2 linked regions of the Azoarcus olearius genome follow. The protein of the gene in region 2 interacts with the protein of the main gene of each other region in a pairwise test. Links are inferred from orthologs where the notes say so. Each region holds a gene or a part of one and is shown on either strand. Other genes may lie near its edges.

Region 1 (3,740 bases), 510 kb from region 2 along the record:
GCACTGCTCGCCGCCTGCGGAGCGGTGAGGCAAAGCCGAGACTACTGGCCAGGGGATGGGGTGGATTCGGCGAGCGCTGAACGAAACCCCATCCCCACCCCAGCCCGGTAGCCAGTGCTAGGAGGCACTGTCGTTCGGCCGGCGGCGAGCAATGCTTGCCGAAACCCCGTCCTCACCCCCTTGAAGGGGAGGGAGCAAAACGGGCCAGCCGGCGGGAGCCATACTCGCCTTCGCTACTCACCCCCGCACCCGCACCCGGCTCCCCCTCACTCCCTGCACCACCTCGATCGCGACGTCGATCTGCTGCTTCATCTCCTCGACGTGCGAGATCACCCCCACCATCCGGCCCTGGCGCTGCAGGTCGATCAGGGTACGCATTGCCATGTCGAGCGATTCCGGGTCGAGGCTGCCGAAGCCTTCGTCGATGAACAGGGTGTCGAGCTGCACCCCGCCGGCGTAGGCCTGCACCACGTCCGAGAGCCCGAGCGCGAGCGATAGCGAGGCCATGAAGCCTTCGCCGCCGGAGAGCGTGGCAACCGGGCGGGCGCGACCGGTGTAGTCGTCCAGCACTTCGAGATCGAGCCCGGCGGCGCGGCGGGCGTCGGCGACTTCCTCGCGCCGCTGCAGCAGGTAGCGGCCGCGGCTCATCGCCTTCAGCCGCAGCGAGGCGGCGCGCAGCACGTCGTCCAGCAGCGCGGCGAGCACGTAGCGCTGGAAGGTGAGGTTGCGGCCGTTGTCGCCGTTGGCGATCGCCGCGAGTTCGCCGGTGATGCGGTAGCGCGCCTCGATGTCTGCATTGCGGGCCGCGAGTTCGTCGAGCAGGGCCAGGGTGTAGCGGGTTTTCTCCAGCGCACCGCGCAGGTCGGCGCTGCGCGCCAGCACCGCGTCGATCGCGGCACGGGCGGCCTGGGCGGAGGTTTCCAGCTCGGCAAGCTGCGGCGGGGTACGGCCGGCGACGGCCTGGTCGGCGCGGGCGAGGCGTTCGCGCGCGGCGGCGGCATCCTCGTCGTGCTGGCGCAGGCTGGCGGCGAGGCGGTCGATGTCGGCGGCGGCGAGCCGGGCAGCGCGGTAGCCCGCCTCGTCATCGAAAGCGGCGGCGGCGAGCGCGCGGGCGAACACCACCTGCGCCTGCTCCAGCGCCGCCGCTTGCTCGGTTTCAGCCTGCGCCAGCGTGTCGCGCTGGGCGTGGGCGGCCGCGAGCGCGGCCTCCGCGCCGGCATGCGCGGCCTGCGCCTGCTGCGAGGCGGCGAGCAGCGTGTCGAGCGCGCTGCGGGCGGTCTTCAAGGCCGCGGCAAGCGCGCCGGCGGGACGCAGTGCGGCCGGCACCGCCTCGCGCCGGGCCTCGACCACCCGCTCCGCGCCGTGCAGCGCGCTCGCGGCGGACTGGGCGGCGGTGGCCGCCTGCTCCTGCGCGGCAAGAGCATTGCGCTGCGCCTGCTCCAGCGCTTGCAGCCGGTCGCGCGCCGCGGTCAATTCCGCCCCCGCCTGGCGCGCGACCGCGAGGCGCTGACGCAGGTCGGCCGCGGTTTCGACCAGCATGTCGGCCTGCACGCCGTCGTCGCCCGCCGCGCGCAAGGCGCCGGCGAGGGCGCCGACCTCGGCCTCCACCGCGGTGCGGGCCTGCGCGGCGCGGTCGAAGGCGGCGCGGCGGGCCTCGAAACCCTGCTCCGCTTCGCGGCTGCGCGCCGCGGCTTCGCGCAGCGCGCTCTCGGAAGGCAGCTCGCCGGCGTGGGTGGCGGGGCCGGGATGGACGGCGCTGCCGCACACCGGGCAGGGCGCGCCATCGTGCAGGTGACGGGCGAGGATGGCGGCCTGCGCCTCGCGCCACAGACCATCGAGCGCCTGCTGGGCGTCGCGGGCGGCATCGAGCGCGGCGCGCGCCGCATCCATCGCCTGCCGCGCCTGCGCTTCCGCCGCCGTGGCCTCGGCCAGCGCCTTGCGGCGGGCAGCAAGGCGCTGGGCATCCGCTTCGCGCTGTTCGGCCTGGGCCACGCGCAGCGCCAGCGCTTCCGCCTCGGCCGCGCGCGGCGCGAGCTGGTCGACGCGGACGACGAGCGCGGCGCGGCCCTGTTCGGCCTCGGCGGCGGCGTGGCGCGCCTGCGCCAGCGCCTGCTCGGCGGCGGCGGCCTGGCTTCGGCGGGCGGCGAGTTCGCGTTCGGCGGTGGCGAGTTGCTCCACCTGGGCGGCGAGCGCTTCCAGCTGCAGCAGCTCGCGCTGGGCGGTGTCGCGCTGCGGCGCGCGCGCCTTGTCGGCCTCCAGCCCGGCCCTCGCCTGCTGCATCGCCGCCGCGGCGGTGGCGACGCGCTCGCCGGCTTCGGCCGCGCGCTGCCGGGCAAGCGCGAGCTGGCGCCCGGCACCCGCGCAGGCCTCATCGGCCGGCACCACCTGCAGCGCGCGGCGCGCGGCGGCTTCGCGCTGGCGCAGCGCGGCGATCTCGCCGGCGCGCGCCTCGACCGCGGCGAGCGCGGCGCCGGCGGTGTGCTGCTCGGCAAACTGGGCGGCAAGCGCCCGCCCCTGCTGCAACGCCGCCTGCGCGGCGGTGTCGGCGCTGCGCGCGGCGCTTTCCTCGCCCGCCAGCCGCGTCAGTTCAGCGTCCAGCGCTTCCGCCTGGCCGCGCAGGCCCTCGACCGACTCGGCGGCCGCCTGCTGCAGCAAGGTGTCGCGCCGCAGGCGGGTTTCGTCGGCGGCCTTCTGCAGCGCCTGCGCCTCCTGCTTGAGCGCGTCCTGCAGCCGCTTGTAGGCGGCCGTACCGAACAGGGTTTCGAGGATCTTCTCGCGCTCGCCGGAGCTGGCGGTGAGCAGCTTGCGGAACTGGCCCTGCGGCAGCAGCACCACCTGGCGGAACTGTTCCGCCTGGCAGCCGAGCAGCGCCGTCAGTTCGCTGGTGACCTCGGTGGTCTTGTGCGCCAGCGGCAGCCAGGTGACGCCGTCATCGTCCAGACGGTGGAGTTCGGCACGCGCCAGCACCTTCACCAGGCCGTCGCCCGACTTGGTGGCGCGCTGCGCGGCGCGTTCCTGCTCGGGCACGCGGCGCACGCGGTAGCGGCGGGCGCCGAGCGCGAACTCGAATTCCACCTCGGTGAGCAGCGCGGCGTCGGCGTGATGGCTGCGCATCTCGCGCGCGCTGCGCTCGCCGCCGGAGGTGTCGCCATACAGCGCGTAGGTGATGCCGTCGAGGATGGAGGTCTTGCCGGCGCCGGTGGGGCCGGAGATCAGGAACAGCGCCCCTTCCGGCAACAGCGTGAAGTCGATCTCCTCGCGCCCGGCGAAGGGGCCGAAGGCTTGCAGGCTGAGCTTGAGCGGCTTCATGCGTGGCGCGCCTCCTGCTCGATGGCGCCGACGATGCGCTGCACGGTGGCGATGGCCTCGGCTTCCAGCGGGTGGCCGGCGGTTTCGGCGTAGAAGCTGGCGAAGAGGTCTTCGATGCGGATGCGGCGGTGGTCGGCCGCCGCGCGGCCGGGGCCGTCGCCCGCGTGCAACGGGCGTTCGATGGCGAGCGCGTTGGGATAGGCGGTGCGCAGCTTGCCCATGGCGTCGAGCAGCGCGCCGCTGTCGCTGAGGCGGGCGAGCAGGTAGTCGTCGCGGCCGGGGTCGGCGGCGGCGCCGGCGATGATGTCCGCCAGCGTGCCTTCGACGATCCGCAGGTCGCGGCGCGGCGCGAGCGCGACGCGCTCCACCGTGCAGCGGCCAGCGGCGTCCATCTCCACCAGGTTCACCGACTTGGCGTGGCCGGCCTCGGC
Region 2 (3,008 bases):
TTTCCAGTCCCTGCTTCGCCCCCTGGTGCGCCGGCTTGCGGCCGCGGGCGTCACAGCCAACCAGGTCACGCTCGCCGCGGCCGCCGTGTCCATCGCGCTGGGCGCGTTGCTGTTCTTCGTGCCGCGGCCGGCGCTGTTCCTGCTGCTGCCGGGGTGGATGTTCCTGCGCATGGCGCTGAACGCCATCGACGGCATGCTCGCGCGCGAGTTCGGCCAGAAGTCGGCGCTTGGCGCCTACCTTAACGAACTCGCCGACGTCATCGCCGACGCGGCGCTGTTCCTGCCGTTCGCACTGGTGCCGCCGTTCGGGTGGGAAAGTGTGGGTGCGGTGACCCTGCTTGCCTCGTGGTCCGAGATGGCCGGCGCCCTCGGGCCGATGGTCGGCGCGCCGCGTTGCTATGACGGGCCGATGGGCAAGAGCGACCGCGCGTTCCTGTTTGGCGCCCTCGGCCTCTGGCTGGGGCTGGCCGGCACGCTGCCCGGCTGGCTGGCGTGGGTAATGCCCGCCGCGGCCGCGGCGATCGCGCTCAATCTCATCAACCGCGTGCGCAGCGGCGTGCGCCAGGCTTCTTCGTCCCGTTGAGGGTTACATGACCACTACCCGTCCGGTCCAGCAACACCATTTCACCACCCACGATGGCGTCGCCCTGTTCTATCGCTACTGGCCCGCCACGGCGCCGCGGCGCGGCTGCGTGGTGATGTTCCACCGTGGCCACGAGCACTCGGGGCGCATGGCGCATCTGGCCGATGAACTGGCGCTGCCGGAATTCGACATCTTCGCCTGGGATGCCCGCGGCCACGGCATGTCGCCGGGCGCGCGCGGCGACTCGCCCAGCCTGGGCAGCTCGGTGCGCGACGTGCAGACCTTCATCGAGCATATCCGCGACACCTGGGGCATTGCCGAGCAGGACATGGCGGTGCTGGCGCAAAGCGTCGGTGCTGTGCTGGTGAGCACCTGGGCGCACGACTACGCGCCGCGCGTGCGCTGTCTGGTGCTCGCGTCGCCGGCGTTCAAGGTCAAGCTCTACGTGCCGTTCGCGCGCGCCGGTCTGGCGCTGATGCGGCGCCTGCGCGGCAATTTCTTCGTCAACAGCTACGTCAAGTCCAAGTTCCTCACGCACGATCCGGCGCGCCAGGCGTCCTACGACGCCGATCCGCTGATCGCGCGCGCGATCTCGGTCAACATCCTGCTTGCGCTGTACGAGGCCGGCGAGCGTGTGGTCGCCGACGCGCAGGCGATCACGGTGCCGACGCAGCTGCTGATCTCCGGTGCCGACTGGGTGGTGCATCACGCGCCCCAGCACGCGTTCTTCGACCGCCTGGGTTCCGCCGTCAAGGAAAAGCACGTGCTGCCCGGCTTCTTCCACGACACCCTGGGCGAGCGCGACCGCACGCTCGCGATCGACAAGGTGCGCGACTTCATCCTGCGCCAGTTCGCCGCTGCGCCCCAGCGCGTCGGCCTGCTGGAATCGCATCGCCAGGGACCAAGCTTTGAAGAAGCGCGCGCGCTCGCGGCGCCGCTGCCGGCGCTCAGCCCGCGAGGGTTGTACTGGAAGGCCTATCGCGCCGGGCTGCGCGTGGGCGGCTGGCTGTCGGCCGGTGTCCGGCTGGGGCACGACACCGGCTTCGATTCCGGCAGCACGCTCGACTATGTCTATCGCAACACCCCTACGGGCCGTGGCCCGCTCGCGCCGCTGGGGCGGCTGGTGGACCGGCGGTACCTCGATGCGATCGGTTGGCGCGGTATCCGCCAGCGCAAGCTGAACGTCGAAGAACTGCTGCAGAAGGCGCTCGCGCTGCTGCAGCGCGACGGCCGCCCGGTGCGGGTGCTCGACATCGCCGCCGGCCACGGCCGTTACGTGCTCGAGGGCCTGGCGCGGGCGCCCCAGCGCGTGGAAGCCATCCTGCTGCGCGACTTCAGCGAGATCAACGTGCGCGACGGCAGCGCCCTGATCGCCGCGAAGGGGCTGGCGGACATCGCCCGCTTCGAGCGCGGCGACGCGTTCGACGAGGCGTCGGTCGCCACGGTCCGCCCGCGTCCCACCATCGGCATCGTCTCCGGGCTCTACGAACTCTTTCCCGACAACGATGCGGTGCGCCGCTCGCTCGCCGGCATGGCCGCGGCGGTCGAACCCGGTGGCTACCTGATCTACACCGGCCAGCCCTGGCACCCGCAGCTCGAAATGATCGCCCGCGCGCTCACCAGCCATCGCGGCGGCGCGGCCTGGGTAATGCGGCGGCGCTCGCAGGCGGAGATGGACCAGCTGGTGGAGGCGGCGGGCTTCGACAAGCTGGAGCAGCGGGTGGACGAGTGGGGCATCTTCACCGTCTCGCTGGCGCGCCGGCGCGCCGCATGAGCCGCCCCGTGCCCGCGCTGGCGCTGCCGCTGACGGACGGGCGCATCCACTGGCTGCGCAGCATCGGCTGGCTGGTGCTGCTCGGCCCCTTCTTCTTTCTCAGCTACGGCTACGCCAATTCCATGGCCGCGGCGCGCGGCGTCACCGACGCGCTGTTCTTCGAGTGGGAGCGCGCGATTCCCTTCGTGCCGTGGAGCATCGTGCCGTACTGGTCGATCGACCTGCTCTACGGCCTGTCCTTCCTGTGCTGCCGGAGCGCGCAGGCGGTCGATCGCCAGGCGTATCGTCTGCTCGCCGCGCAATGCGTGTCGGTTGCCTGCTTCCTGCTGTTCCCGCTGCGTTTCGCGTTCGAGCGGCCCGCCGCGGACGGTCTGCCCGGCACCCTGTTCACGCTGCTCGCCGGCTTCGATCAGCCCTACAACCAGGCGCCCTCGCTGCACATCAGCCTGCTGGTGATCATCTGGGCGTGCTTCGCCCGCGCCGTGCCGGGGCGCTGGCGCGGGGTGGTCCATGTCTGGGCGCTGGCGATCGGGCTCTCGGTGCTGACCACCTACCAGCACCACTTCATCGATGTGCCGACGGGCGCCGCGGTGGGCCTGCTGTGCCTCTGGTTGTGGCCGGAGCGCGGACCTTCTCCGCTTGCGGGCTGGC

What was found. The genes of interacting proteins can lie anywhere in the genome.
Region 1: the proteins of dqs_RS03605 (region 2) and dqs_RS01075 interact in binary tests that used the Escherichia coli proteins (3 or more experiments, as listed by UniProt). The link is inferred for Azoarcus olearius from one-to-one orthologs.

What each region holds. Positions count from the first base shown.
Region 1 is NZ_CP016210.1:234,838-238,577, reverse strand. The notes cover bases 38-3,709. They hold dqs_RS01075 (AAA family ATPase), read right to left. Parts: upstream 3,310-3,709; coding sequence 238-3,309; downstream 38-237. Other genes in these bases: dqs_RS01070 (exonuclease SbcCD subunit D), read right to left, coding at 3,306-3,709. In the rest of the region: more of dqs_RS01070, read right to left, coding at 3,710-3,740. UniProt on the Escherichia coli protein: SbcCD cleaves DNA hairpin structures. These structures can inhibit DNA replication and are intermediates in certain DNA recombination reactions. The complex acts as a 3'->5' double strand exonuclease that can open hairpins.
Region 2 is NZ_CP016210.1:747,016-750,023, forward strand. The notes cover bases 34-2,973. They hold dqs_RS03605 (bifunctional alpha/beta hydrolase/class I SAM-dependent methyltransferase), read left to right. Parts: upstream 34-590; coding sequence 591-2,357; downstream 2,358-2,973. Other genes in these bases: dqs_RS03600 (CDP-alcohol phosphatidyltransferase family protein), read left to right, coding at 34-583; dqs_RS03610 (phosphatase PAP2/dual specificity phosphatase family protein), read left to right, coding at 2,354-2,973. Also shown: more of dqs_RS03600, read left to right, coding at 1-33; more of dqs_RS03610, read left to right, coding at 2,974-3,008.